DNA from 3 places in the Mesorhizobium sp. M0514 genome. Region 1 is predicted to be linked to each of the others. Evidence: predicted binding sites of a transcription regulator. Region 1 holds the regulator's gene; each other region holds the start of a gene.
What was found. Region 1 encodes PhoB, which activates phosphate uptake and scavenging genes when phosphate is short. Its sites were predicted from a motif close to TGTCATNNANCTGTCAT; they were not measured.
Positions count from the first base shown of each region.

Region 2: NKI61_RS25805 (DUF1045 domain-containing protein) is a predicted target of PhoB. The motif match lies at 2,558-2,574, and genes of this name have one in related genera.
Region 3: ugpB (sn-glycerol-3-phosphate ABC transporter substrate-binding protein UgpB) is a predicted target of PhoB. The motif match lies at 2,276-2,292, and genes of this name have one in related genera.

Region 1 is NZ_JAMYQZ010000076.1:473-10,604, reverse strand. It holds gene NKI61_RS25045 (PAS domain-containing hybrid sensor histidine kinase/response regulator) at 1-1,322, shown strand, start outside; gene NKI61_RS25040 (substrate-binding domain-containing protein) at 1,820-2,848, shown strand; gene pstC (phosphate ABC transporter permease subunit PstC) at 2,944-4,404, shown strand; gene pstA (phosphate ABC transporter permease PstA) at 4,401-5,717, shown strand; gene pstB (phosphate ABC transporter ATP-binding protein PstB) at 5,735-6,559, shown strand; gene phoU (phosphate signaling complex protein PhoU) at 6,601-7,305, shown strand; gene phoB (phosphate regulon transcriptional regulator PhoB) at 7,322-8,011, shown strand; gene NKI61_RS25010 (ROK family protein) at 8,042-9,277, opposite strand; gene xylF (D-xylose ABC transporter substrate-binding protein) at 9,543-10,132, shown strand, end outside.
Region 2 is NZ_JAMYQZ010000081.1:17,400-27,531, forward strand. It holds gene iolD (3D-(3,5/4)-trihydroxycyclohexane-1,2-dione acylhydrolase (decyclizing)) at 1-137, shown strand, start outside; gene iolE (myo-inosose-2 dehydratase) at 284-1,201, shown strand; gene NKI61_RS25795 (hypothetical protein) at 1,211-1,459, shown strand; gene iolB (5-deoxy-glucuronate isomerase) at 1,649-2,461, shown strand; gene NKI61_RS25805 (DUF1045 domain-containing protein) at 2,716-3,423, shown strand; gene NKI61_RS25810 (alpha-D-ribose 1-methylphosphonate 5-triphosphate diphosphatase) at 3,458-4,612, shown strand; gene phnN (phosphonate metabolism protein/1,5-bisphosphokinase (PRPP-forming) PhnN) at 4,609-5,238, shown strand; gene NKI61_RS25820 (ABC transporter permease) at 5,241-6,227, opposite strand; gene NKI61_RS25825 (sugar ABC transporter ATP-binding protein) at 6,272-7,810, opposite strand; gene NKI61_RS25830 (sugar-binding protein) at 7,933-8,895, opposite strand; gene NKI61_RS25835 (LacI family DNA-binding transcriptional regulator) at 9,476-10,132, shown strand, end outside.
Region 3 is NZ_JAMYQZ010000035.1:15,408-25,539, reverse strand. It holds gene ugpA (sn-glycerol-3-phosphate ABC transporter permease UgpA) at 1-831, opposite strand, end outside; gene ugpB (sn-glycerol-3-phosphate ABC transporter substrate-binding protein UgpB) at 903-2,213, opposite strand; gene NKI61_RS16305 (hypothetical protein) at 2,399-2,545, shown strand; gene NKI61_RS16300 (bifunctional diguanylate cyclase/phosphodiesterase) at 2,693-5,140, shown strand; gene tlpA (thiol:disulfide interchange protein TlpA) at 5,137-5,829, opposite strand; gene argH (argininosuccinate lyase) at 5,864-7,264, shown strand; gene NKI61_RS16285 (hypothetical protein) at 7,333-7,539, shown strand; gene lysA (diaminopimelate decarboxylase) at 7,604-8,872, shown strand; gene NKI61_RS16275 (ArsR/SmtB family transcription factor) at 8,893-9,195, opposite strand; gene NKI61_RS16270 (threonine/serine dehydratase) at 9,246-10,132, shown strand, end outside.

The sequences.
Region 1 (10,132 bases):
TCAGGCAGATCGTCACCAATCTGGTCGGCAACGCGGTGAAGTTTACCGACGAAGGCCACGTGCTGGTCGACGTGACCGGACAAAGGGGGCCGACGGGGACAAAGCTTACCGTTTCGGTCACCGACACCGGCATAGGCATTCCGCAGCAGAAACTGAAGCTCGTCTTCGAAAAATTCAGTCAGGCCGACACCTCGTCGACCAGACGCCACGAAGGCACAGGGCTCGGGCTCGCCATCACCTCGCGGCTGGTCGAGTTGATGGGCGGCGAGATCGGTGTCGAGAGCGCCGAAGGCAAGGGCTCGACCTTCTGGTTCACCGTGACATTGCCCAGGGCCGAGGAACAGACCGGACGGCGGATCATGCCGGTCGACGTGACCGGCTCACGGGTGCTGATCGTTGACGACAATGCCGTCAACCGATCGATCCTGAGCGAGCAGATGGCGTCATGGACCTTCGATTCCTGCGCCGCCGAAAGCGGACCCGAAGGGCTCAAGGTGCTGGTCGCCGCGGCTGCCTACGGCGTGCCGGTCGACTGCGTCGTGCTCGATTATCAGATGCCGGGGATGAGCGGCGCCGAAATGGCGCGCGTCGTGCGCAACACCGCAGGGCTGGCCGACACGCCGATCATCATGCTGACCTCGGTCGACCAGTCGCTCGCCAACACCAGCTATCGCGATCTCGGCATCGACGCCCAGCTGATCAAGCCGGCGCGTTCCTCGGTGCTTCTGGAAACGCTGGTCGCCACCATCCAGCGCCACCATCACAATATCACGGGCGGCCGTGTGCTGCCGGCGGCAAGCAGCGGTTCCGGCGGCGACAGGCACGAACCGTCGCCGGCAAAGCCGCCGCTCGCTGCATCGGAACGCGCCTTGCTGCAACCGCCGCCGGTTCGTGCCCGCGCCCGGGCCGCCGGGGACGAACGCCGGCTCGACATCCTCGTTGCCGAAGACAATGAGGTGAACCAGATGGTGTTCACCCAGATAATCGGCGAAACCGGCTACAGTTTCGAAATCGTCGGCAACGGCCGCAAGGCGCTCGACGCCTTCGGCCGGCTTAATCCGCGCATCATCCTGATGGACGTCTCGATGCCGGAGATGAACGGGCTCGAGGCCACCGCCGCAATTCGCCGGCTTGAAGAACATACGGGTATGCATATCCCGATCGTCGGCGTCACCGCGCATGCCTTGAAGGGCGACCGCGAGCGCTGCCTGGAAGCCGGCATGGACGACTATCTGCCCAAGCCGATCAGCCCCAGGGCGCTGCTCGAAAAGGTCGAGCGCTGGGTCGGCATATCAGGCGAAGCCCAACGAGACGCTGGATAGCAACCTGCGGCGCCGGCCGGGATTCGGCCGCGCCGCAACAGCCAAGGCTATGGTGCGATCGCACCATATCAAAGCTAGCGCCCAGTCAGGACAATGGTCGCAACGAAACCGCTCATTCAGTTACGGGCGGGAGCAAGCGACCGCCGACAAGAAACAGCGTCGAATCTACCCCAACGGACCTGTTTTTGGCGATGGCTCGGCCAAGATTCGCTCTGGCCACGGGCAACGCGCTCCCGTCCGGTTTTTCTTTCTCGGCATCGCGGCCTGCGGTGTGCCGGGACTTGATGCCAGCACGAATTGCGCAAGCGTATGATTCCAGCGGCAACTTCCATTCCCACAAACCGGCTTAAAGGGTGCGGCCCACAAGACGTCTGTGCGACGTTACCGGGCTGACACGAAACTGTCATGCGACTGTAATAATCGAAGGCTATTGGCCTCAGCGGGCGCCGGTTTGAAGAGGGCGCCAAGAGACCATCTTCCGAACAGGAGCAGGCCACATGAAGAAATTCCTCGTTACGGCATCGGCCGTGGCGGTAGCGTTCGCCGCATCGTCCGGTGTCGCCGCTGCGCGTGACCAGATCCAGGTCGCCGGTTCGTCGACCGTGCTGCCTTACGCCAAGATCGTCGCCGAGCAGTTCGGCGAAACTTTCATCAGCTTCAAGACCCCGGTGGTCGAGTCCGGCGGCAGCGGCGCCGGCATCAAGGAGTTCTGCAAGGGCGTCGGCGAAGACACGATCGACATCGCCAACTCCTCGCGCCCGATCAAGAAGGACGAGCTGAAGTCCTGCGCCGACGCCGGCGTCAAGGACGTCCAGGAAGTCCGCATCGGCTATGACGGCATCGTCTTTGCCACCGACATCAAGGGTCCGGACTGGGCGCTGGTTCCCGCCGACATCTACAAGGCGCTCGCCGCCAAGCTGGTGGTCGACGGCAAGCTGGTCGACAACCCGAACACCAAGTGGAACCAGGTCAATCCGAAGCTGCCCGACTGGGATATCGCCGCCTATATCCCGGGTGAGAAGCACGGCACCCGTGAAGTGTTCGAGACCAAGCTGCTCGACGCCGGCTGCGACAAGGCCGCTTTGAAGGCTGCCGGCATCGCCGACGACAAGGAAATCGGCAAGACCTGCATCGCCATCCGCAAGGACGGCAAGGCTGTCGACATTGACGGCGACTACACCGAGACGCTCGCCCGCATCGACTCCAACAAGACCGGCGTTGGCGTGTTCGGCCTCGCCTTCTACGAGAACAATGCCGACAAGCTGAAGGTCGCTACCGTGGAAGGCATCGTGCCTTCGACGCAGACCATCGCCGATGGCACGTACCCCGTGTCGCGGCCGTTGTTCTTCTACGTCAAGAAGGCGCATCTGGGCGTCGTTCCTGGCCTCAAGGAATATGTCGAGTTCTTCCTTGATGACCAGATGATCGGCCCGGAAAGCCCGCTCGCCCAGTACGGCCTGGTTTCCGCTCCCGACGCCGAACGTCAGGGCCAGCGCGACGCCTTCGCCGCCGGAAAGACAATGTAATCAACGGACGGATCAGGGCGCGGATGAACTCCGCGCCCTGATTTCGCCGCTTGCCGCAACGGCGGCGGCGATCTGAATTTTCCCTGGGGTGGGTTATGTCGTCCTTGCTCGTACTCGCCATAATCATCGTCATAGGCGTGGTCGCTTTTGTGGTCGGCCGCCAGCGCGCCGCGGCGCAGGATACCGGCAAGGTCAAGCCGCATTCGCGCGCGCATTATCATGGCTGGTGGGCCTTTCTGCTCGCGGTCCTGCCTGCCGTCCTTTTGCTCGCCGTCTGGGATATCGGCTCTTCCTTCTATCTCGACCGGCATATCCATGCCGCTTTGCCCGAGCGCACCGCCGACACAAAGGTCGCCAGCGAAGCGCTCGACGCCAGCCTGGTGAAGAGCCTGGCCAAGGGCTTGCGCCGGCTCGATGGCGATACCGCACTTCCCGCTACTTTCGCCGAATTGCAGCCGCTGCTCGCCGCCAAGGGCGTGGCACTGGCCAGCGACACACAGGACTACATGATCCCGATCGCGGTCGAGGCGAACCAGGTCCAGGACCGGCTCGGCCTGTTCGGCGCCGTGCTGACCTTCGCGCTGTCGGTCGCCGGCGCCTTCTATGCGCTGAGGCAGATCGCGCCGCGCGCCAGGGCGCGCAACAATGTCGAGAAGCTGATGCTGTGGGGGCTGCTTGCGGCCTCGACCATCGCCATCCTGACCACGGTCGGCATCGTGCTGTCGATGCTGTTCCAGACGATCACCTTCTTCGAAAGCGTATCACCGATGAGCTTCTTCTTCGGCACGGTGTGGGATCCGCGTTTCGCCGCCGCCGGTTCCGGCGGCAGCCAGGGTCAGTTCGGCCTGATCCCGCTACTCGCCGGCACGCTCTACATCGCCGCCGTCGCGCTTCTGGTCGCAGTGCCGGTAGGGCTGATGTCGGCGGTCTACATGTCCGAATACGCCTCGCGCAGCGTCCGGTCGGTGGTCAAGCCCGCGCTTGAACTGCTGGCCGGCATCCCGACCATCGTCTACGGCATCTTCGCCGTGGTCACGCTCGGACCGTTCCTGCGCGACCTCTCAGCAGCCCTCACCGGCGGCTCTCCCTTCATCCAGGGCCAGAGCATCTTCACCGCCGGCCTGGTGATGGGCGTCATGCTGATCCCGGTCGTGTCCTCTTTGTCCGACGACATCATCACCGCGGTGCCGCGCGCAATGCGTGACGGCTCGCTCGGCCTCGGTGCCACGCGCTCCGAGACGATCAAGCGGGTGATCCTGCCGGCGGCACTGCCCGGCATCGTCGGCGCCATCCTGTTGACGGCGTCGCGCGCCATCGGCGAGACGATGATCGTCGTGCTGGCGGCGGGCGTCGCGGCCAATCTGACGGCCAACCCGTTCGAGGCGATGACGACCATCACCGTCAAGATCGTCAACCAGCTGACCGGCGATCTCGAGTTCAACTCGCCGCAGACGCTGGTCGCCTTCGCGCTCGGCCTGACGCTGTTCGCGCTGACGCTGGTGATGAACATCGTCGCCCTCTACATCGTGCGCAAGTACCGGGAGCAGTACGAATGACCGACATCCCCCTGGACACGATGGCGGGTGCCGTCGCGCGTCCGCGCCGCGACATCGGGCTGAAGGCGCGCTACGCCGCCGAACGCCGGTTCCGCATCTATGGCGTGATTGCGATCTCGGTGGGCCTGGCGTTCCTGGCCATCATGTTGATCACCATCGTCTCGAAAGGCTACACCGCCTTCTGGCAGACGACGGTGACGCTGCCGGTCACCTTCGACGAGAAGGTGATCGATCCCTCCGGCAAGCGCGCGACCGACCCTACCGTGCTGATCAAGGCGAACTATCCCAAGCTCGCCGAAAACGCGCTGGTGGCCAAGCTCGGCATCGATCCGGCCAACAAGCCGATGATGCTGAAGCTCAAGGGCTTCCTGTCGGAAGGCGCCCGCGTCCAGCTGCGCGACATCGTCTCCGCCGATCCGTCGGTGATCGGCACGACGCGTGACGTCGACATCCTGGCCGCCGCCAATCTCGACTCGGCCTTCAAGGGCCAGATCGACCTCGGCGTCGATGAAGCGCGCCGCAAGGTGTCCGACCAGCAGATCGACTGGATGAACAAGCTCAAAGCCGAAGGCGCGATGGCCGAGCATTTCAACACCGGCCTGTTCAGCTATGGCGCCTCCAGCCGGCCCGAGACGTCGGGCATGGGCGTGGCCATCATCGGTTCGTTCTACATGATGGTGATCGTGCTTTTGCTGGCGCTGCCGATCGGCGTCGCCGCCTCGATCTATCTCGAGGAGTTCGCCAAGAAGAACCGCTTTACGGACCTGATCGAAGTCAACATCAACAATCTCGCGGCGGTGCCGTCGATCGTCTTCGGTCTGCTTGGCCTTGCCGTGTTCATCAACTTCCTCGGCATGCCGCGCTCGGCTTCCTTCGTCGGCGGCCTGGTGCTGACTTTGATGACGCTGCCGACCATCATCATCGCGACGCGCGCCGCCCTTGCCGCGGTGCCGCCGTCGATCCGCTCGGCAGCGCTCGGGCTCGGCGCCTCCAAGATGCAGATGGTGTTCCACCACATCCTGCCGCTTGCCGCCCCAGGCATCCTTACCGGCACCATCATCGGCCTGGCGCGTGCGCTCGGCGAGACAGCACCGCTGCTCTTGATCGGCATGGTCGCTTTCGTCGCCGATTATCCGACGACGCCTTTCGATCCGGCGACCGCGCTGCCGGTGCAGATCTACATGTGGGCAAACGAGGCTGAGCGCGCTTTTGTCGAGCGCATGTCCGGCGCCATCATCATCCTGCTCGTCTTCCTCATGGCCATGAACATCACCGCGATCGTGCTTCGGCGCCGGTTCGAGCGGCGCTGGTAGAAAAAAGGCAATTTGGTATGAACATCATGACCGAACAGTCCCTTGAGAATGCAGTGGGCGACAAAATGAACGCCAAGTCGAACGAAGTCATCAAGATGCGCGGCGACAAGGTCGGCGTCTTCTACGGCGAGAAGCAGGCGTTGTTCGACGTCAATCTCGACGTCCGCCAGAACCAGGTGACGGCGCTGATCGGCCCGTCCGGCTGCGGCAAGTCGACCTTCCTGCGCTGCCTCAACCGCATGAACGACACCATCGATTCGGCGCGGGTGACCGGCAAGATCACGCTCGATGAAGACGACATCTACGACAAGAACATCGATGTCGTCGAACTGCGCGCCCGCGTCGGCATGGTGTTCCAGAAACCCAACCCGTTCCCGAAGTCGATCTACGAGAACGTCGCCTACGGCCCGCGCATCCATGGGCTGGCCAAGCGCAAGTCCGACATGGACCAGATCGTCGAGCAGAGCCTGAAGAAGGCTGCGATCTGGAACGAGGTCAAGGACCGCCTGCAGGAGCCCGGCACCGGCCTGTCCGGCGGCCAGCAGCAGCGCCTGTGCATCGCGCGCGCCATCGCCGTGTCGCCGGAGGTGATCCTGATGGACGAGCCCTGCTCGGCGCTCGATCCGATCGCCACCGCCCGTGTCGAGGAGCTGATCGACGAACTGCGCCAGAACTACACGATCGTCATCGTCACCCACTCGATGCAGCAGGCGGCGCGCGTGTCGCAGCGTACAGCGATGTTCCATCTCGGCTATCTCGTCGAGGAGGGCGCCACCGACAAGATGTTCACCAACCCCGACGACAAGCGCACCCAGGACTACATTACCGGCCGCTTCGGCTGAGCCGTCCGGCGGGTGAATTTTCAGGCACGAGGACCAAGATCATGGGTGAACATACCGTCGCCTCCTTCGATGAAGAGCTCGGGCAGATCAGCAAGCTGATCCGCGACATGGGCGATCTGGCAGGCTCGATGGTCAGCGGCTCGACCAGGGCGCTGCTCAATTCGGACAATGCGCTGGCACAGCGTGTCGTTTCCGACGACGCCATCATGGATGCGCGCCAGCGCGAACTGGACGACCGCGCCATCACGCTGATCGCCAAGCGCCAGCCGATGGCCAACGATCTGCGCGCCGTGGTCGGCTCGATCCGCATGGCCGGCGACCTCGAGCGCATCGGCGATCTCGCCAAGAACATCGCCAAACGCGTCGGCACCGTGGGCTTGAGCGTCACGCCGCGCGACCTCTCGCACTCCATCGATGCCATGGCGCAGCTGGTGCTGATCCAGGTGCAAGGCGTCGTCGAGGAATATGCCGCCACCGATGCGGCAGCTCTTGCAAAACTCAGGAATGACGACGAGCGCATCGACGTCAAATACACGTCCGTGTTTCGTGAGCTCTTGACCTACATGATGGAAGACCCTCGCAACATCACCGCCTGCACGCATCTCTTGTTCTGCGCCAAGAATCTTGAGCGCATCGGCGATCATGTCACCAACATCGCCGAAAATGCGTATTATGTGCTGACCGGCCAGCAATTGCCCGCCAATCGTCCGAAGCAGGACGAGACGGCGATGGCCACGCCGGCCTGATGAGGGTGAACTGCCTATGATCGCGCCACGCATCATGGTCGTGGAGGACGAGGAGCCGCTAGGCGTGCTCCTCCGCTACAACCTCGAATCCGAAGGCTATCACGTCGAGGTGGTGACACGCGGCGACGAGGCCGAGATCCGCCTGCAGGAAAACGTGCCCGATCTCCTGGTGCTCGACTGGATGGTGCCCGCTGTTTCCGGCATCGAGCTCTGCCGGCGGCTTAGAGTGCGGCCCGAAACCGAGCGGCTGCCGATCATCATGCTGACCGCGCGCGGTGAGGAAAGCGATCGCGTGCGCGGCCTGTCCACCGGTGCCGACGACTATCTGGTCAAGCCATTCTCGACGCCGGAGTTCATGGCGCGCGTGAAAGCGCTGCTGCGCCGCGCCAAGCCGGAAGTGCTGTCGAGCGTGCTCAAGGTCGGCGACATCGTGCTCGATCGAGAATCGCACCGGGTCTACCGCAAGAAGAGCGAGATCAGGCTCGGACCGACCGAGTTCCGGCTGCTCGAATTCATGATGCGCCATCCCGGCCGCGTGTTCTCGCGCAGCCAACTGCTCGACAATGTCTGGGGCGAGACGATCTATATAGACGAGCGAACCGTCGACGTGCATGTCGGGCGGCTGCGCAAGGCCGTCAACAACGGCCGCATGCCGGATGTCATCCGTACCATTCGCGGCGCCGGCTACGCGATCAGGGAAGACTAGGATCCTGCGCGTCGCGCCGTTGCCGGCCATTCACGCGACATGCTTGCCGGATTTGGGCTGAATACCCGGCGCAAAAATCTCCTGATCGACGAAGCCGAGCGCGCGCATGGCACAGCCTTCGCGGATCAGCGGCAGCTCGTTGGGCTCGGTGTCGAAGGAGATCGACTTCGAGTGCTGGCCGCCGGCGGTCTGGGCGATCGCTTCGCGCAATGCCGGTTCGATCAGGTCGAACGCGGCGGCGCTGACGCCGACCATGGCGACGGGTGCCGGATCGATCAGCGCAAACAGGCTGCCGAGGCCGAAGCCGAGCGCCTCGCCGGCCTTGCGATAGGCTTCGCGCTCCGGGCCGTCGGTTTCGCGGGCGCGCGCGGCGAGTGCGCGCATATCAGCGTCGCCGATATCGACCGGCTCGGCATCCTCGCCCATCATTTTGGCGCTGCGCCAGATGGCGTAGTTTCCGGCATAGGCCTCGACGCAGCCGCGCCGCCCGCAGCGGCAGAGCGCGCCGCCCGGACGGTGGATCATGTGGCCGAACTCGCCGCCCGAGGAATGGGTGCCGGTGAACAGTTCGCCTTTCAGCACCAGTCCCATGCCGATGCCGTGCGACAAGAGGATCGCGATGAAATTGTCGCGGTAGCGCTCGGGCTGGCGCCATTGCAGGGCCACCGCCATCATATTGCAGTCGTTCTCCATGGTGGCCGGAATGCCGAATTCCGCTTCCAACATGTCGGCGAAGGCAATGTCGGTCAGTGGCGTGATCGGCGACCACAGCATGGCGCGCGCCTGCGAATCGGTGATGCCCTGGATGCCCATGGCAATGCGGGCGATGCTCTGGACATCGAGGTCGGGATCCTCAAGCCGCCGCCGGACGATTGCTACGCATTCGCCAATCAGCTCGTCGCGCGGCTTGGTCAGCGTGTCCAGCCGGCGCTGTTCCTCGGCGACGACGTGGCCGGCATAGTCGATGACGGTGACGGACAGGAAATTGAGCGACAGCACGACGGTCATCACCGCCGCCGCTTCCGGGTTGAGACCAAGGCCCACCTGCGGCCGGCCGCGTTTCAGTGCGCCGGTCTCGCCAGGTTTGCCTTCAATCAGGATGCCTTCTTGAATCAGATCAGACGAGATTGCCGATATGGTCGAGTGGCTGAGGCCGGTGGTCGCCGCAATCTCGGTCCGCGACGGCTGGCCGGCCCGGCGCACGGCTGAAATCACCATCGCACGGTTGCGACGGCGCAGATCGTCGTGGCGGATTCCAACCGACATTTGTTTCCTCCCGGCCTCCTCGCGCCTCATGATAGTGAAGGCGTTCGACGGCACCAGCCAAATATTGGCAGACGCCGGCAGCCCTGTCATTGTTTATTGCGGACCTCGAAAAAATTCGGCAAGGCCATCAGAATCCATCAGAATCGATGTTGACAGCGCCTTATCATTGAACCAGTATTTTTTCGAGGCTCGAAAAAATAGGGCCTCTGTGTGCCGGCCCTCGGGCCAGTTTTGTCGCGCCGCACGCGGCGCAGGGAGGATTATGATGAACAGATTTGCAGCCGCCATGCTGGCGGGTGTCGCCATGTCGCTGGCGCTGGTGTCGGTCGCGCAGGCGAAGGACAAGGTCATCGGCGTGTCGTGGTCGAACTTCCAGGAAGAGCGCTGGAAGACCGACGAGGCGGCGATGAAAACGGCGATCGAGGCTGCCGGCGACAAGTACATTTCCGCCGACGCGCAGTCCAATCCCGGCAAGCAGCTGACCGACGTCGAAAGCCTGATCTCGCAGGGCGCCAACTCGCTGATCATCCTGGCGCAGGACGCCTCGGCCATCGGCCCGGCGGTGCAGAAGGCGCTGGACGAAGGCATTCCGGTCGTCGGCTATGACCGCCTGATCGAGAACAAGGACGTCTTCTACCTGACCTTCGACAACAAGGAAGTCGGCCGCATGCAGGCCCGCGAAGTGTTCAAGGCGAAGCCCGAAGGCAACTATGTCTTCATCAAGGGCTCGGGCTCGGATCCGAATGCCGATTTCCTGTTCTCGGGCTCGATGGAAGTGCTCAAGGAAGCCATCGACTCGGGCAAGATCAAGAATGTCGGCGAGGCCTATACCGATGGCTGGCTGCCGGCCAACGC
Region 2 (10,132 bases), on a different contig from region 1:
CCGACCCGCTGATTTCCACCGATGCCGGCGGCCATTGGTGGGATGTCGCGGTGCCGGAAGTCTCCGCACGGCCGCAGGTCAACGCAGCCCGCAAGGCCTATGACGAAAAGCGGCAGATGCAGACTATTGGCGATTGATGCTAAGTCAGCGCTGCCCCCTACCTCCCCCTTGTGGGGAGGTCGGACCGAAGGTCCGGGTGGGGGGCTGGCGCCGCACCCCACCTCGCTGCTTCGCAGCGACCCTCCCCACAACGGGAGGGTGAACAAGAAACCGGAGCTAAAACTTGAAAGCCAAACTGGGCATGTCCCCCATTGCGTGGTGGAACGATGATCTTGCCGAACTCAGCGACGACGTCTCGCTGGAAGAGTGCCTGCGCCAGTCGCGCTCTGCCGGCTTCACCGGCATGGAAATGGGCCGGCGTTTCCCAAACGACCCCGAAATCATGCTGCCGATCCTGAAAAAGGCCGACGTGACGCTGTGCGGCGGCTGGTTCTCAGGCACGCTGGTCGATGAGGACATGGGCAAGAACAAGGATCGCATCCAGCCGATGATCGACCTGTTCAAGGCGGTGAATGCGCCTTGCATCGTCTATGGCGAGGTCGGCCGCTCGATCCAGGGTGATCGCTCCAGGCCTCTCGCCACCAAGCCGAAATTGTCCAACGACGAGATGAGGGCCTATGCCAGGCGCCTCACCGAATTCGGCGAATGGTGCGCCGAGCAAGGCATGCCGCTGTCCTATCACCATCACATGGCGGCAGTGGTCGAGACCGAGCCGGAGCTCGATGCCTTCATGCGCCATTCCGGCGAAGGCATTCCGTTGCTGCTCGATGCAGGGCATCTCGCCTTTGCCGGTGGCGACGTGCTGCGCGCCATCGACAACCACCACAAGCGCATCAGCCATGTCCATGTGAAGGATGTGCGCATGGGCGTGATCGACGGGCTCGACCGCACGAAACAGTCCTTTCTCGACGCCGTGGCGCTCGGTGCCTTCACGGTGCCCGGCGACGGTTCGCTCGATTTCGGCGCCATTGTGCAGCGCTTCGCCGACCATGGCTATGAAGGCTGGTTCGTCGTCGAGGCCGAGCAGGACCCGAAGAAGAACCCGCCGCTCAAGATGGCGCAGGTCGGCCACAAGGAATTGATGCGCGTGATGACGGCTGCCGGCTACGCCGTGGAAACGCAAGGCTTTCCCAATGCCTGAGGCGATCCGATGAAGGATTACGAGCACCCGTTCTTCCGGCCGCTGTGGCGGCGCGTTGCCGTCGTCGCCGTCTGCGTGATCTGGGCCGGAATAGAATTCGCCTCCGGCACCCCATTCTGGGGCATCATTGCGCTCGGCTTTGCCGCCTACGCGGTGTGGCAGTTCTTCTATCTTTACAAGCCGGTGGAGGAGAGCAAGGCTGCGCCTGATCGACCGCAGACCGGCGAAGCGAAGGCGGACGCCGAACCGAAGGAATGAAGCGGCCGCGGCTCGGAAGGGCTTGCGGGTCGGACACTCGACACCTGGCGTATCGCCTACGTCGGTGATTGCCGGAACGTCCCTCGCTTCGTCATCCTAGGGTCTTCGCGACGGAGCTTCGTTCCTGCTTCGCCCTAGGATGACGAAGTTGAGAGGCCGACCTCGAAGACTTGCGATAGGAGACAAAACATGTCGAAACTGCTCGTCAAAGCCGACAAGGGCCATGGCCGCGTCGCCCATGTCACGCCCAAAAGCGCCGGATGGACCTATGTCGGCTTCGACCTGCACCGGCTGAAGCCGGGCGAGACCGCATCCGGCAAGACGCAGGATCGCGAAGTCTGCCTGGTGTTCGTCACCGGCAAGGGCACGGCAAAGGCCGGCGGCCAGGAACTCGGCCTGCTCGGCGAGCGCATGTCGCCCTTCGAGGGCAAGCCGTGGTCGGTCTATATCCCGGAGGGTTCGGACTGGTCGGTCACCGCCGACACCGATCTCGAACTCGCGGTCTGCTCGGCGCCGGGCCTGGGCGGCGGCTTGCCCATTCGCGTCATCGCACCCGACGACCTCGGCCAGGAGACTCGGGGCAAAGGCACCAACACGCGCTACGTCACCAACATATTGCCCGAGGGCAAGCCCGCCGACTCGCTGCTGGTGGTCGAGGTCATCACGCCCGGCGGCCACACATCGAGCTACCCGCCGCACAAGCACGACCAGGACAATCTGCCTGCCGAATCCTATCTCGAGGAAACCTACTACCACCGCCTCAACCCGCCGCAGGGTTTTGCCTTCCAGCGCGTCTACACCGACGCCGACAAGACCGGCGCCCGCGAGCTGGACGAAGCCATGGCGATCGAGGACGGCGATGTTGTGCTGGTGCCCAAGGGCTATCACCCCTGCGCCGCCTGCCACGGCTACGACCTCTATTACCTCAACGTCATGGCCGGGCCGAAGCGGACGTGGAAGTTCCACAACGCGCCCGAGCACGAGTGGCTGACGAAGGCCTGATCGGCCTTCGCTTGCGCCGGAAGCTGTTAGTCCAGCAGCGAAAAATCGTCGGCTAACGATCCATGGGGTCGATTTGCCTTCGAAAACCCGCATAAGCTTCGTCAATCCGTCATGGAAATCACTTATGGCAGCGGGCTAGTGCATGTCGCCCAAAAGTGCGCAGCTTTTTTGGGATGACGACATGCAGCAAATTAAAGACTTAAAGCGCGTCGCGCCATCGGTTCGGTTTCGGCGCGCTTTAAGGAGGATTTTCGATGCGCTACGCCATCTATTTCACCCCAAGGCAGGACGAGCCGTTGGCGCGGATCGCCGCCAACTGGCTGGGCCGCGACCCCTTTGGCGCCGCCGCGAGGCCGGTCGAGGCGGTGGGCGAGCTGTCGGCGGCCGAAGTCGCCTTTCACACCGCATCGGCGCGGCGCTACGGTTTTCATGCGACGCTGAAAGCGCCCTTCCGGTTGGCCGCCAACGAAACCGAAAGCTCGTTGCGCGCGGCGCTGGACGCCTTTGCCGAAGCAATGCCGACGGTCACCATCCCGCGCCTGGTCGTCAGCCAGATCGATGGTTTCTTCGCTTTGCTGCCGGAAGGCCCGCTGCCGCCGCTCAACCGTTTCGCCGATGATGTCGTGCTTAGCTTCGACCGTTTTCGCGCGCCGCTCACCGAGGCCGAGATCGAGCGGCGCAGCCCGGATTCGCTGAAGCCGGCCGAGTTCCGCAATCTCTGCCAGTGGGGCTATCCCTATGTGTTTGAGACCTTTCGCTTCCACATGACACTGTCCGGCCGGGCCGGGCCGCAGGAAAGCCAACGTCTGCGCGCGGCAATTGACAGCCTGTTCGCCGATGTGCTGCAGCAGCCGGTGCTGGTGGATGCGCTGACGCTGTTCGTCGAAACCGAACCGGGCGCTCCGTTCATGGTGCTTTCGCATCATGCGCTCGGCCGCCGCGCTGCCCGAAAAACCGCCTGACCGCAATTCGTCCGAGTAAGCAAGGACTGCCTGAATGACCGCCGAAACTGTTCTCCACAACGCCCGCATCGTGCTTGCCGACGAGATCGTCGAAGGGTCGCTCGTGCTGCGCGACGGTTTTATCTCCGGCGTCGACGCCGGCACCGGCCACACCGGGGGGAGCATGGGCGGCGAGGACATGGGCGGCGACTACATCATTCCCGGCCTGGTCGAGCTGCACACTGACCATCTCGAAGGCCACTATGCGCCGCGCCCGAAAGTGCGCTGGAACCCGATCGCCGCCGTCCTTGCCCATGACGCGCAGGTGGCCACCGCCGGCATCACCACCGTGCTCGACGCTTTGCGTGTCGGCATGGACGATGACGCGGATATTACCTCCGACCACATCCGCAAGCTCGCCGGCGCGATCGAGGACAGCGTCGCGAAAGACCGGTTGCGGGCCGACCATTTCCTGCACCTGCGCTGCGAGGTCTCGGCGCCGGATTGCTTGCGGGCTTTCGCCAATTTCGATGGCGACGAGCGGGTCAAGCTGGCCTCGCTGATGGACCATGCGCCGGGACAGCGTCAGTTCGTCAATCTCGAGACCTACGCCCATTACTATCAGCGCAAGCTGAAATTGACCGATCGCGACTTCCAATTGTTCTGCGAAAAGCGGATGTCGGAATCGGCGAAGAATTCGGGACCGAACCGGGTGGCGATATCAGCCGCCTGCAACGAGCGGGGCATTGTGCTGGCGAGCCATGACGACGCCACATCAGGCCATGTCGACGAGGCGATCGAGCAGGGCGTGCGCGTCGCGGAATTCCCGACCACGCTGGAAGCCGCCAAGGCCTCGAAGGATGCCGGGCTCGGCGTACTGATGGGCGCGCCCAACGTCATGCGCGGCTCCTCGCATTCGGGCAATGTCTCGGCCCGCACGCTGGCCGGCGACGGCCTGCTCGACATATTGTCGTCCGACTACATTCCCTTCAGCCTGATCCAGTCGGCCTTCTTCCTCGGCGACGTCGTCGAGGGCATTTCCCTGCCGCAGGCGGTTGCGATGGTGTCGAAGAATCCGGCCGAGGCGATCGGCCTCAACGACCGCGGCGTCATCGAACAGGGCCGCCGCGCCGATCTGGTGCGTGTGCGCGTCGACGACCATGTGCCGGTCGTGCGCACTGTCTGGCGCCAAGGGCGCCGGGTCGCCTGATGGTCTTGGCGTCGATCGACCGCGAACTCAGCAGCGAGGCCTTTCCGCTCCGCAACGGCGTGTTTGTCGCCGTCGTCGGCCCGAGCGGCGCCGGCAAGGATACGGTAATCGGCTATGCCCGCACCTTGTTTGCCGACGAGACGAGGCTGGAGTTCGTCCGCCGGGTCATCACCAGGCCGAGCGACGCCGCAAGCGAGGATCACGACACGCTGGCCGACGCAGCCTTTGCCGAAGCCGAGGCCGACGGCGCCTTCGCCATTTCCTGGGAGGCGCACGGGCTGCGCTACGGCATTCCGGCCGATGTCGACTCGTCCATCGCCAACGGCTATGTCGCGGTCGCCAATGTCTCGCGCGCAGTCATCCCGGTGCTGCGGGAGCGCTATGCCAATCTGGCTGTCGTCGAGATCACCGCCTCGCCGGAAATCCTCGCCGAGCGTCTCGCCCAGCGCGGCCGCGAATCGCGCGGCGAAGTGCTGGCTCGGCTCGCCCGCAGCGCCAATATCGCTTTGTCCGGCTCCGGCGTCACCTCGATCGACAATGGCGGCCAGCGCGAAGCCGCCGGAGAACGCTTCGCCGAGGTGCTGCGCAAGGCGATGGCCTTCTCGGATATATCCGGCGTGATGTAGCGCTACTCCGCCGCGACAGTCTTCCGGCTGGCATCGAGCATCAGCCGCCTTGCGCGGAACACGCCCCATTGCTGGTCGACCAGCACGCCGATCAGGATCACGCCGCCCATCACCGCGAAGTTGAGCGAGGACGGGATGCCGAGCAGATTGACCAGGTTCTGCAACTCCTGCAGCAGCACGGTGCCCAGGATGACGCCGACCAGCGAGCCTTCGCCGCCGCGCAGCGAGAAGCCGCCGAGAACGGCGGCGGCAATGGCGTAGAGCTCGTAGAACTGGCCGTGGCTGGCCGGCGAGATCGAGCGCGTGTACATGGCGAAATAGATCGCCGACAGCGCCGTCAGCACGCCGCAGATGACATAGGCGGCCATGACGACACGGCCGGTGCGAATTCCCGAATATTTCGCCGCCTCTTCGTTCTTGCCGATGGCATAGAGGTAGCGTCCGAACACCGAGCGGTGCAGCACCACCCACATGACGATCGAAATGACGATCAGTGCGATGAAGCTGTTGGGCACGCCATAGCTGCGGCCCGCGGTGAGGAATTCGAGCTCGGGAAAATTCTGGCCGAAGGCGAAGCCGGCGGTGCCGTCGGCGGTATAGAAACGGGCGACCCCGCGATAGATCAAAAGGCCGCACAGCGTGACCACGAAGGGCTGCAATTTCAGCCTTGTGATCAGCCAGCCATGCGCCAGTCCGATGATGCCGCCCAGCACCAGGATCAGCGGCAGCGCCAGCGGCCATGGCATGTCGCGCACGGCGATGAAATCGATGAATAGCGTGCCGAGCAGCGCCACCAGCGATCCCACCGACAATTCGATGCCGCCGGTAATGATGACGAAGGCCTGGCCGATGGCGAGGATCCCGAACAGGCCGATCAGGTTCGAGGTGTTGGCGAGGTTGATCGGCAAAAGAAAGCGCGGGTTGATGGCGGTCACCACGGCGCCGACCACCAGGATCAGGATCAGCAGGCCGAGATCTTTTTTGCTCATCGTCTTCTCCCCAATGCGCCGGACCGGCAATCGCCTGAAGCCCGCTAGTTTGCCGGCTTGCCGACCGCCAGCAACAGCACGTTTTCCTGGCTGAATTGTTCTTTGTCGAGAATGCCCGAGATCTGGCCCTCATGCATGACGGCGATGCGGTCGGACACGCCGATCACCTCTTCCATGTCGCTGGAGATCATCAGCACGGCCACGCCGGCATCGGCCAAGGCTCGCATCAGCCCGTAAATCTCGGCCTTGGCGCCGATATCGATGCCGCGCGTAGGCTCATCGAGGATCATCACCTTCGGGTTCATCGCCAGCCATTTGCCCAGCACCACCTTCTGCTGGTTGCCGCCCGACAGCGTGCCGGTTCGCGTCTGCACCGACGGCGCCTTGATGCCGAGATTGCTCTTCTGCTTCTCGGCGGTGGCGGTCTCGGCGCTTGCCGACACCAGTCGACGCTTCGCATGCGCCGGCAGGTTGGGCAGCGAGATGTTCTGCGCGATCGACAGGTCAAGCAAAATGCCGGTCAGCTTGCGGTCTTCCGGAACCAGAAAAATGCCATGCGCGACCGCATCGGCCGCCGAACCCAGCACAAGCGGCTTGCCGTCGAGTTCGAGCCCACCGCCAAGCGTGCTGTCTATGCCGAAGAACACCCGCGCCAGTTCGGTGCGGCCGGAGCCGACAAGGCCGGCGAGGCCGAGGATTTCACCGCGCCTGATGTCGAGGTCGACCGGCCGGGCAGGGTAGGCGGGGGTGCGGATGGCTTTGGCCGAGAGCGCAGTGGCGCCCGGCGCCCGAGCCGCCTCGGAGGCCTTCTCGCGCTCCTTCAGCATGCGGCCGATCATCAGCTTGACCATCTGGTCGTGGTTGATGGCGCTCTTCGGCAAGGTGCCAGCCAGCATGCCGTCGCGCAGCACCACGACGCGGTCGGCGACGCGCTCGACCTCATGCAGCCGGTGCGAAATGAAGATGACGCTGATGCCATCGGCCTTCAGCGCCTTGATGACGTCGAGCAGCTTGTCGGTTTCGGCGAGCGGCAGGCTCGACGTCGGCTCGTCGAGGATCACCAGCCGCGCCTTGATCGACAGTGCCTTGGCGATCTCGACCATCTGCTGCTGCGCCAGCGACAGCGAGGCAACCGGCGTATCGGCGGAGAAATTGGCGCCGACGCGCTTCAGCAGTGGCGCCACCATTTCGCGCAGCTTGGCGCGGTCGACCAATCTCAGCGGCCCGCCGCGCAACGGCTCGCGGCCGAAGAAGATATTGGCGGCAACATCGAGGTTTTCGAAGAGATTGAGTTCCTGGTGGACGAAGGCGATGCCCGACCCCAGGCTGCCTTCGACGGTGAGCCCGTCATGCGCAACGCCGTCGACGGTGATGGCGCCGCTGTCCGGCCTGGTGACGCCGCCGAGGATCTTCATCAAGGTCGATTTGCCGGCGCCGTTTTCGCCGACCAGGCCGATCACCTCGCCCGGCCTGACCTCCATGGAAAAGCCGTCCAGCGCCACCACGCCCGGATAGGTCTTGCGCACGTTCTCGAGGCCGAGGAACGGGGTGGTTGCGACGATAGATGGGTCGGAATAATTCATCACGCCATATTTGATCAGGCTTGCCAGCAGCCGGTGGGCTACAGACTGACGGGCCTTGGCCGACCCGTCAACACGATCGCCGGCTCAAGGCGAACCCTGAGCCGGCGCAACTGCTCGTGGTCTCAGTTTCCGGACATCGCCTTCAGATTGGCGGCATAGGTGTCGACATCGTCCTTACCGATGATCTTGGTCGGGATGATGATCAGGCCGCCTTCCGGAATGCCTGATTTGTCGCCCTTGAGATAGGCGGCCATCAGCTTCATGCCCTGATAGGCCCATTCGAAGGGCTGCTGCACGACGGTGGCCGCCACGGTGCCTTCCTTGACGCCGCCCAACGTGATCGGATCGTCATCGAAGCCGACGACGGTGATCGAGCCGAGCTTGCCGGCGTCGCGCAGCGCTTCATAGATGCGCGGCGTGTTGTAGGAATAGAAGCCGACCATGCAGGTGATGTCGGGGCTGGCGACCAGCGCGTCCTCGACATTCTTCTTGGCGCGCGCCTGGTCGATGTCGTCGCCGCGCACGTCCACCAGTTCGATCTTGCTGCCGGCGAGGCCGTCCTTCATGCCCTGGATGCGTTCCTTGGCATTGTCGGCGCCGAGCAGGCCGACGAAGCCGAGGCACTTGCCGCCGTCCGGCATCGCTTTCTTGGCGATCTCGGCCGCCTGCTTGCCGGCGTCGACATTGGACGAGCCGATATAGGCAACACGCTTGGTCTGCGGGGCATCGGAGTCGGTGGTGAACAGCGCCGTTTCCGACGCTATCTTGTTCAGACCGTCGGTCGAGGTCTTGGGATCGACGGCCGAGACCATGATGCCCTTGACGCCGGCGGTCACCAGATCATCCATCAGCCGCTGCTGGATGGCGACCGAGGACTGCTCGGGATATTTGAGTTCGAGATTGTAGTCGGGCAATTCGGCCTGCGCCTTCTTGACGCCGGCTTCGGCGGCCTTCCAGAAATCGGAAGCGCCGTTGACGACGAAGGCCAGCGTCGGCTTGTCGTCGGCGCGCGCAATGGCTGTCGCGGTCAGGCCAAGCAGCAGGGCTGCGGTGGCCACGGATGCATGTCGTATCAAGGATTTCATGTTCAACCTCCCGTTTTGGCTCAGTCGTCGGACTGAACCGATCTTGCATTCACTGACTTGCCGCTCGCGATTTGGACGCCCTCCTCCTCAGGGGTTCCCGGCGCTGAAGAATGGCGTCGTCGGTCGCGATCACGGACATTAGAGACTCATCCCGTGTTCGTAAATAGTCTGATTTGTCTGACATATCACATGTCCGAGACCACGCTTGCGGAGGCAAACCCCGCTCGCCATCGGGCCATTCACGTGCACTTCTCGCCGCACGGGTCCCACCTGACCGGACACGGCGGATTGACGTTACAGCGTCGTTTTGTATTAGTAAACACTATTAGCAGAGGTCCCGCGCGGACACTCGGCGGTGGCCCTAGGTCTAGTTTTCCCGAACAGGTGCAGCACCGCTTCGCGCAAGCAGATGCCTTGCAGTCCTCGAATTTCACGCGGCCCGCAGCGGCATGGCGGGGAACTTCAAAGCTGCTAATAAAGATAAACGCCTTCGACTATTTCCATCGGTCGACGGCGCGACACCATCTTGTCGGTGTGGCAGGCTTGCGACTAGACAGGCTGGGGATTGGGACGCAATGCCATGAGCGAGACGAGGGATCCGGACGACACGGCGAAGCGGCGCAAGGCGCCGGCGAGAGCCGCCAAGGGCGGCCGCGTCACCATGACCGACATCGCCAGGGCAGCCGGGTGCTCGCAGGCGACCGTCTCCTTCGTGCTCAACGATTCGCCCGGCATCCGGCTGTCGCAGCAGACGCGCGAGCGGGTGATCGACGCCGCGCGTGCGCTCGGCTACGCAGCACCCGCCTTCTCGGCGCTGCGCAAACCTGTTCCCGCCTTCGATGGACTTGACAGTGTCATCGGTTTCGCCGTCGACCAGCTGGCGACAAGCCCGGAAGCCGTTGTCGCCATCGAGGGCGCGCGCCAGGCGTCGTGGAACGCCGGCAATGTGTTGCTCGTGGCGCAGACCATGGGCGACTCCGTCATGGAGCCGCGCGCCATTGCGGCGCTCACCAGGCGCGGCATCTCGGCGCTGGTCTACATGACCATCTTCACCCGCGAGATCACGGCACCGGACTTCCTCTACGGCCTCGACATCCCGGTCATCCTGCTCAACTGCTACACGGCCGATTATGCCTTCCCGGCCGTGGTGCCGTCCGAGATCGCCGGCGGCCAGAACTCGACCCGGCATCTGATCGGCCACGGCCACCGCCGCATCGCCACCATCACCGGCGAGCCG
Region 3 (10,132 bases), on a different contig from region 1:
GATGACGATGACCATCAGGATGACCGACTGCGCGGCCGAATCGCCGAGGATCAAATTGACGAAACCGTCATTGTAGACCTTGTAGACCAGCGTCTCGGTGGCCTTGCCCGGCCCGCCGCCGGTGACCGCATGGACGATACCGAAAGTGTCGAACAGCGCATAGACCGTGTTGACGACCAGCAGGAAGAAGGTCGTCGGCGCGAGCAGCGGGAAAACGATGGTGCAGAAGCGCTTCGTCTCCCCGGCGCCGTCCATGGCCGCCGCCTCTATCAACGTCTTCGGCACTGCCTGCAGCCCGGCGACGAAGAACAGGAAATTGTAGCTGATCTGCTTCCAGGCAGCCGCAGACACCAGCAGGATCATGGCTTGGTTGCCGTTAAGCAAGGGATCCCAGGCGATGCCGAGACCTCTCAAGGCGTAGGCCAGCGAACCGATCGAGGGGTTGAACAGAAACAGCCACAACATGCCGGCAATCGCCGGCGCCACCGCATATGGCCAGATCAGCAGCGTGCGATAGAGGCCTTTGCCGCGCACCACCTTCTCGGCCATGACGGCAAGCAACAGGGCCACACCCATGGCGACGATCGCGGTCGCCAGAGAGAACACCAGCGTAACTTTGATCGAGTTGAGGTAGGCCGGGTCGGCCAGCACCTTGCGAAAATTGGCGAGCCCGACGAACTTGCTCTTCAGCCCGAACGGGTCTTCCCTGAGCATCGACTGGTAGAGCGCCTGCCCGGTCGGCCAGTAGAAAAAGATCAGCGTAATGGCGAGTTGCGGCGCCACCAGCAGGTAAGGCAGGGTCTTGTTGGGAAAGACGACGCGTGGAGACAGGGTGATTCCCTCGCTATTCAGGAAATCGTCCACGCGGGTCCGCGTGGACGAGGTTCAACTGACAAATCGCTTCAGTTTCCGATCGCTTCCTGAATCGCCTTGTTGCCGCGTGCGACCGCGTTGTCGAGCGCCTGCTGCGCAGTCTGCTGGCCGGCCAGCATCATCTCGAACTCCTCGTTCTCGATGTCGCGCACCTGCGGCAGGTTGACGAGGCGCACGCCCTTCGAGTTCTCGGTCGGCGCCTTGCCCAGCATCTGCAGGATCGGCGTCTCACGGCCCGGATTCTTGTCATAGAAGCCGGACTTCTTGGTCGCCTCATAGGCAGCGAGCGTCACCGGCAGATAACCCGACTTCTGGTGCAGATACTCCTGCACTTCGGTCTTGGACAGGTAGGAGAAGAACGCCGCGACGCCCTTGTATTCCTCGTCCGATTTGTTGCCGAACACCCACAGGCTGGCGCCGCCCGGCGTGGTGTTCTGGGGCGCGCCCTTGGCGTCACTATCATAGGGAAGCTGGCCGATGCCGTAGTTCATGCCCGACTTGACGATGTCACCGAGACCCCCCGACGATTCGGTGAAGATGCCGCATTCTCCGGCAAGAAAGATCTGCTTGGCTTCGGATGTACGGCCGCCATATTTGAAGGTGCCGTCCTTGGCCAGGTCGGCGAGCGCCTGGAAATGATTGACGAAGATCGGCGCATTGATCTTGAGCTCAACGTCGGTTCCGGCAAGTCCGTTCTGGTTGGTGCCATAGGAAACGTCGTTCCAGGCAGCGAAGGCCTCAAGGTGGATCCAGGTCAACCAGGTCGAGGTATAGCCGCAGGAAGCGGCGCCGCTCGCCTTGATCTTCTTGGCGGCTTCCCACACCTCGTTCCAGGTCTTTGGCGGATTGTTCACATCAAGCCCGGCCTTCTGGAAGATTTCCTTGTTGTAGTAGAGGATGGGCGACGAGGAATTATAGGGGAAGGACAGCATGGTCCCGTCCGGCTTCGAATAGTAGCCGACGATGCCGGGCAAATACTGGCTCTTGTCGAAGGTCACGCCGGCGCTGGTCAGCACATCGGCCACCGGCTTGATCGCACCTTCGGCGGCCATCATGACGCCAGTACCCACGTCGAACACCTGGATGATGTCGGGCGCTTGCCCCGCACGAAAGGCAGCGATGCCGGCATTCAGCGTTTCGGGATAGGTGCCCTTGAAAACAGGGAGAATTTCATAGTCGCTCTGGCTGGCATTGAAATCCTTGGCGATCTTGTCGACCACCTCGGCATTGGCGCCGGTCATTGCATGCCACCAACTGATCTGGGTGGCGGCGAAGGCGGAGGTGGTGGAAAGCAGGGTCAAGGTGGCGGCAACACCGGCCGCAAAGCCGAACAACTTCATGTTTCATCTCCCGTTTGTCATTGGCGAAAGGGGCGCTCCCGCGAACGCAATATGTGTCGCTGATGACAATCGGACAACGGATTTGTTGCTGTTTCGTGAATTTCATACCCGGCTAACTTCGCGCCCCCTCGCCTTGCAACGAGGACAGAGAGAAATGCCAAGCCGGCTCAGCGATAGAATGGGGCATGGTGGGCCTGCAAGGATCGCCGACCGCCCAGCGATGCGTGAAGGGCCCGCGTGACAGCGCCACGCACCTGCACCGTGCGGCCGCCAAACCGGCGCTCGGCCAGATCGAGATCGGCCGAGCGGCATCGCGCCAGGCGCTGCTGTAACCGTGCGTCTGGAATGAGACAGGATCGCCGCAACGTACAACCCGAAAAACCCGCTGTAGTTGTAGTTCGCATAACCGATTCTTCGTCAAGCGTGGCATACTAATCAAGTGGACGGCTTGATTGCTGTGGGAGAGCAGGTGGGGCGAGATGCTGACGGTCTATAATTGTATCGTGCATGAGCACGATCTGAGACTGGTCGCACTGGCAGCGCTCATTTGCGGTATTTCTTCCTTCTCGGCGGTCAACCTGCTTCGCCATGTCGACCGCTCGAGCGAGCGCAACCGCTATACCTGGCTGATGATAGCAGCCACTTCCACCGGCTTCGGTATCTGGGCGACGCACTTCATCGCAATGCTTGCCTTTTCTCCCGGAATCCCCAACGCCTACAATACGGAAATGTCGGCGCTTTCGCTCGCCGGTTCCGTCGCCCTGACCGCCGCGGGCATGTGGATCGCCACCTTGCGCCGGGGCATCGACTACCCTCTGGTCGGCGGCGCGGTCCTCGGCGCCGGTATCGCCGCCATGCACTATATCGGCATGGCCGCCTTCGAGGTCGAAGGGCGCATCGTCTGGAACCCGCTGCTGGTCGGCGTCTCGGTGCTGACAGGCGTCACCCTCGCCGCGCTGGCGCTGCTGGTCGTGTTGCGACGGCCGTCCATGCAGGCCACAATCGCCGCCGCCATCCTGTTGACGCTGGCGATCTGCAGCCTGCACTTCATCGCGATGGGCGCGGTGTCGATCTTCCCGGACTCCTCCATCGAGATATCGCAGTTCACGGTCGAACCGATGTCGCAGGCCTTCGCCGCCGCTGCAGTCAGCATGGCTATCCTGGTGCTTTCAGCCGCAGCATTGTGGATCGACCTTCGCTTCCGGCGTCACAAGCTCGAGGCCGAGCGCATGCACGGCCTCGCCAACGCCGCCGTCGAGGGGCTGATCGTCTGCGACGGCGCCCGCATCGTCAGCGCCAATGACAGCATCGCCGCGCTAACCGGCATTGCGCCGGAAGTGCTGAACGCGATGCTGCTTGGCGACCTCTTCGGCGAACGCACCGCGGCCGGCATGTCCGACTGCAGCGGACAGGCACAGGAAGCCGAACTCAGAGCCCATGACGGCGCCACCATCCCCGTCGAACTTATCGCAAGGAGCATCGACTATTGCGGCAAGCGGCACAGCGTTGTCGCCGTGCGCGACATCCGCGAACGCAGGAAGGCCGAGCAGGAGATCCTGCGCCTCGCCCATTTCGACCCGCTGACCGGGCTCCCCAACCGCCGCAGTTTCTCCGGCCGGCTCGAGGCCGAAATTGCCGCAATGGACCGCGGCGGCAAGGGCGGGCATCTTGCGCTGCTGCTGCTCGACCTCGACCGCTTCAAGGAAGTGAACGACCTGTTCGGGCATGGCGCCGGCGATGCCATGCTGCAGAAGGTGGCGCTATGCGCCTCCGCCGTGCTCCGCCACGGACAGATGCTGGCGCGTCTCGGCGGCGACGAGTTCGCCATCATCGCTCCGAACCTTCCCGATCCGCAGGCGGCCGGCCGCATCGCCGAGGCGGTGCTGGCTGCCATGCGCGAGGAAAACCGGCTGTCGGTCGGTGGCGGCCTGGTATCGGCCAGCATCGGCATTGCACTTTATCCGCTCGACGCCGATGAGCCGACAATCCTGGTCAGCCACGCCGACACCGCGCTCTATCGCGCCAAGGCCGAGGGCAAAGACACCTACCGTTACTTCGAGGCCTCGATGGGCGCCGAGGCGCGAGACCGGCGCGTGATGGAGCACGAACTGCGCCAGGCCATGGCGCGCGATGAGTTTCGCCTCGTCTACCAGCCACAAAAGGAGATCAGCAGCGGGCGGATGGTTGGGTTCGAAGCGCTGATCCGCTGGCATCATCCGCAGCGCGGCGACGTGTCGCCGGCGACCTTCATCCCGGTGGCCGAAGACAGCGGCGTCATCATCCAGATCGGCGAATGGGTGCTGGCGACGGCCTGCGCCGAGGCAGCGCGCTGGAAGAACCCTCTCACCGTCGCGGTCAATGTCTCGGCGGTGCAGCTCCACAATCCGAATTTCAGCCGCAAGGTGCATGAAGTCCTGCTCGGCTCCGGCCTGACGCCCGGCAGGCTCGAACTCGAGATCACCGAAACGGCGCTGGTCAAGGACATGCCGCGCGCGCTGGCGACCTTGCGCCAGGTGAAGGCGCTTGGCGTGCGTGTGGCGATGGACGATTTCGGCACCGGCTACTCCTCGCTGTCCAATCTCCGCGCCTTCCCCTTCGACAAGATCAAGATCGACGGCTCATTCATCAAATCAGTCGACAGCAACGGCCAGGTGGCAGCCATCGTGCGCGCCGTTCTGGGGCTTGGCCGCGGTCTCGGCCTGCCGGTTCTGGCCGAGGGCGTCGAGACGCTGGGCGAGCTGAAATTCCTCGACGCCGAGGCCTGCGAGATCGGCCAGGGCTACTATCTAGGCCGGCCGAGCCCGATCGAGGCGTTCAGCGAACTGACCGGCGTCGCGGCGCCGGCGGCACACGACGACGCCAGCGTCAAACAACGCGGCGGCAGCATCTTGATGCTGCCGCCGGCGGCGGCCCTGCGCTCATCCTAAGGGGCGAGTGCGGCCTCGACCAGGCGCTTGGCATCCGGTCCCGACCATTCGGCCGGTCCGTTCATATGCGCGATCAGGCAGCCTTCGCCGTCGATCAGCATGGTGACGGGGAGGCCTAGCGCCAAGCCACGCGTCTTGACGTCGTTGAACAGCGCCAGCGTCGAATCGCGGTAGTAGCCGAGCGACCCGATGCCGATTTCGGCTAGGAACTTCTTCGGCTTCACATCGTCGCCGGCATCGACATTGACCGCGACCACTTCGAAGGCATCGCTGCCCTTTTCCTTCTGCAGCGTATCGAGCGCCGGCATTTCGGCGCGGCAGGGCGCGCACCACGTCGCCCACAGGTTGAGCAGCACGGTCTTGCCGACATGATCGGCGATCGTCATCGGCTTGCCGTCTGGGCCGTTGAAGGCGAGGCTTTTCAGCGATTGCGGCGGATCGGCGGGCAGCAATGCCGCCACCTGGCCGGTGGCCGCGGCGGCAACCTTTTTGGCGCGGTCGCTCTTGGCGGCGCAGGCGACATCGTCCTTGCTGTTGCCCGCGCCGGCCGCAGGTGCGCTGCCGGTGGCTGCGTTGTTGCCAGACCCGCTCTCGCTGACATATACCGCGACCGCGCCGGCCAGCACGCCCGCCAGCAAAGCGGCGAGGATCAGGCGCGGGGCCGGGAAGTATCTGTTACCGTCTGCCATTTTCTAAGACTGCTCCGGAGCACGGGTTATAGCGATGAGCGACAAGAAGGCCAGCAACCAGATGTGGGGCGGACGTTTTGCCTCGGGTCCGGCCGCGATCATGGAAGCGATCAACGCGTCGATCTCGTTCGACCGCAAACTTTATGCGCAAGACATAAGAGGTTCGGTCGCCCACAGCGAGATGCTGGCTGAAACGGGCATTATTTCGGCGGCCGATCAAGAAAAGATCGCTCACGGGCTGAACACGATCCTGAAAGAGATCGAGGCCGGCACGTTCGAGTTCTCGACCCGGCTGGAAGACATTCACATGAACATCGAGGCCCGCCTCGCCGATCTGATCGGCCCGGCCGCCGGCCGCCTGCACACGGCGCGGTCACGCAACGACCAGGTGGCGGTGGATCTCCGGCTCTGGGTCAAGGACGAGTGCTTTCGCGTCGCCGAGGCGCTGAAGGGGCTGATCTCAGCCTTGGTCGACCGCGCCGAGGAGCATGCGGCGACCGTGATGCCCGGCTTCACCCACATGCAGGCGGCGCAGCCGGTGACCTTCGGCCACCATTGCATGGCCTATGTCGAGATGTTTTCGCGCGACCTGTCGCGCGTCCGCGACGCCATCGAGCGGATGGATGAAAGCCCGCTCGGCGCGGCAGCGCTTGCCGGCACCAGTTTTCCGATAGATCGCCACAAGACCGCCAAGGCGCTCGGCTTCCGCGAGCCGATGCGCAATTCCCTGGACAGCGTCTCCGACCGCGATTTCGCGCTGGAGTTTTTGAGCCTGGCGGCGATCTGCGCCACGCATCTATCGCGGCTCGCCGAAGAAATAATCATCTGGTCGACGCCGCAATTCGGCTTCGTAAGGCTGTCGGACAGTTTCTCCACCGGCTCCTCAATCATGCCGCAGAAGAAGAACCCGGACGCCGCCGAACTGGTGCGCGGGAAGACCGGCCGCGTCACCGGTCATCTCGTCGGGCTGCTGACGGTGATGAAGGGCATGCCGCTGACCTATGGCAAGGACATGCAGGAAGACAAGGAATCCGTCTTCGACGCCGCCGAGACGCTCGATCTGATGCTGGCGGCGATGACCGGCATGGTGCGCGACATGACGGTCAATGCCGCCGCCATGAAGAAGGCCGCCAGCTCGGGCCACGCGACCGCGACCGACCTCGCCGACTGGCTGGTGCGAACGCTGGGCCTGCCCTTCCGTGAGGCACACCATGTCACCGGCCGCGCGGTGGCGGTGGCCGAAGAGAAGAAGGTGAGCCTTGAAAAGCTGTCGCTGGAAGATCTGCAGTGGATCAACCCCGGCATCACGGCAGACATCTTCTCGGTTCTGGCGGTGCAGAACTCGGTGATGAGCCGCACCAGTTTCGGCGGCACGGCGCCGTCGGAGGTCAGGAAGCAGATCCGCAGCTGGAAAAAGCGCATCGCCAAGGCATGATGCCGGGGTGCAATGCGCCTAAAACTCGGTTAAAAGCGCAGCACATAAAGTTTCGGACGGATGGATCGATGACCGCAAGCAGGATTTTGGTGACGCTGACGCTGCTGACGGCGATGGCTGCCGTGACCGCTTGCGGCCGTAAGGCCGGTCTCGACACGCCCTATGAAGCGGCCGTCCAGGCCCGCGAGGACGCCGAGCGCGCCAAACAGCCGGTGCCGCCGGAGCCGGAAAAACCGGTCGTGGACAAGAAGTTCATCCTCGACCCGCTGATCTAGAGCCGATGAGACCGGCTTGGTCTTTCTGGCCAGGTCTCGTGCTCCAACTTCCGGAAACACTCTCGTGAACCATTTCGATTACCGCGACGGCGTGCTCCATGCCGAGAACGTGGCGATACCAGACATCGCCGCAAGCGTCGGCACGCCGTTCTATTGTTATTCGACGGCAACCTTGACGAGGCACTACCGGGTGTTCGCCGGGGCCTTTGCCGGGCTCGACACGCTGGTCTGTTACGCCTTGAAGGCGAATTCCAACCAGGCGGTGCTGCGAACGCTGGCAAAGCTCGGCGCCGGCGCCGACACCGTCTCGGAAGGCGAAATGCGCCGCGCGCTCGCCGCCGGCATCCCGGCCAGCAAGATCGTATTCTCGGGCGTCGGCAAGACCGCGCGCGAGATGGATTTTGCGCTCGAGGCCGGCATTCTCTGCTTCAATGTCGAATCCGAGCCGGAGCTGGAGTTGCTGTCGGCCCGCGCCACCGCGCTCGGCAAGGTGGCGCCGGTCTCGCTGCGCATCAACCCGGATGTCGACGCCAGGACGCACAGGAAGATCTCCACCGGAAAGGCCGAGAACAAGTTCGGCATTCCATGGCAAAGGGCGCGCCAGGTCTATGCCCGCGCGGCCGGTTTGCCGGGCACCAAGCCCATCGGCATCGATACCCATATCGGCAGCCAGATCACCGAGTTGCAGCCCTTTGACGATGCTTTCGCGCTTCTGGCGGAACTGGTCGGCGCGCTGCGCGCCGATGGCCACGCCGTCGAGCATGTCGATCTCGGCGGCGGCCTCGGCATCCCCTACCGCACCGACAACAGCCCGCCGCCTCTGCCCGATGCCTATGCCGAGATCGTCAGGAAGCACCTGACAAAGCTTGGAGTGAAGGTGATGTTCGAGCCGGGCCGGCTGATCGTTGGCAATGCCGGCATCCTGGTCTCGGAAGTGATCTTCGTGAAGGAAGGCGACGCCAAGAACTTCCTCGTCGTCGACGCCGCCATGAACGATCTGATCCGGCCGACGCTCTACGATGCCTTCCACGACATCAAGCCGGTGGTGCAGCCGCCGGCCGACACGCCGCGCATGGGGGTCGACGTCGTCGGCCCGGTCTGCGAGACCGGCGACTATCTCGGCCTCGACCGTGACCTGCCCCGGCTCAAGTCTGGCGACCTCATTGCCGTCACCACCGCCGGCGCCTATGGCGCGGTGCAATCCGGCACCTACAACACCCGCCTACTTGTGCCTGAGGTTCTGGTCGACGGCGACCGTTTCCATGTCGTACGCCGGCGCCAGACCTATGACGAGCTTATCGGCCTGGATTCGGTGCCCGACTGGCTTGCATAGGAGCCGCCACGGCGGCTGCGCTACAGCCGGTTTTGGATGAGCATCCTTGTGTCGGCGATCCTGTCCTCGTCGCGGCGGTAGAACGTCCATTGCTTGATGCGCTTGGGCCGCAGCAGGCCGGCCTGGGTAAGCACGCGCATATGTTCGGAGAGCGTCGCCTGCGTAATGCCGAGCTTCTCCGCGATCAGCAGCGCGCAAACGCCGTCCTCGACCAGATCGCCGTCTGCCTGGGCCGGGAAATGCGCCTGCGGATCCTTCAGCCAGTCGAGGATCTGCAGCCTGCGTTCATTGGCGATCGCCTTGAAGACATCAACCTCTTGCATTTAGCCATTTTGCCAAGTTACTAATTGCTGTCAATCCCAAGGAGATGGTCATGACGAACGGCAACACCGTCACGCGCGAACGCATTGCCGCGATGGAACCGCGCATCCGCCGCTATATCAGGCACACGCCGGTGCTGCGCGTCGACATGGCCGATTTCGACCGGCCGCCGCTGGCGGTCGACCTCAAGCTCGAATGCCTGCAGCATTCCGGTTCGTTCAAAGCGCGCGGCGCCTTCACCAATCTGCTCGAACGGCCGGTGCCTGCGGCCGGCGTGGTTGCGGCTTCGGGCGGCAATCATGGCGCCGCGGTCGCCTATGCCGCCATGCGGCTTGGCCACAAGGCGACGATCTTCGTTCCCGAAGTCAGCCCACCGGCCAAGCTGCAGCGCATCCGCGGCTACGGCGCCGAACTGATGGTCGGCGGCGCCCGCTATGCCGAGGCGCTGGCCGCCAGCGAGGCTTTTGCCGAAAAGACCGGCGCGTTGCAGATCCATGCCTTCAACCAGGAGGAAACATTGGTCGGCCAGGGCACGCTCGGCCTCGAAATCGAAACCGATCTGCCAGACATCGACACGCTGCTGGTCGCTGTCGGCGGCGGCGGCCTGATCGGCGGCATCGCCGCCTGGTTTGCCGGCCGCATCAGGATCATCGCCATCGAGCCCGAAGGCGCGCCGACGCTGCATCGCGCCTTCGAGGCCGGCCACCCCGTCGATGCGCCGGCCGAAGGCGTCGCCGCCGATTCGCTGGCGCCCAAACGCGTCGGCGAGATGATGTTCCCGATCGCCGAGGCCTTCGTCGAACGCTCCATCCTGGTCACCGACGACGCCATCATTGCCGCGCAGAAGGCGCTGTGGGAGCGGGTGCGGATCATCGCCGAGCCGGGCGGCGCAGCGGCCTTTGCGGCTCTCTTGTCCGGCCGCTACACACCGGCGCCGGG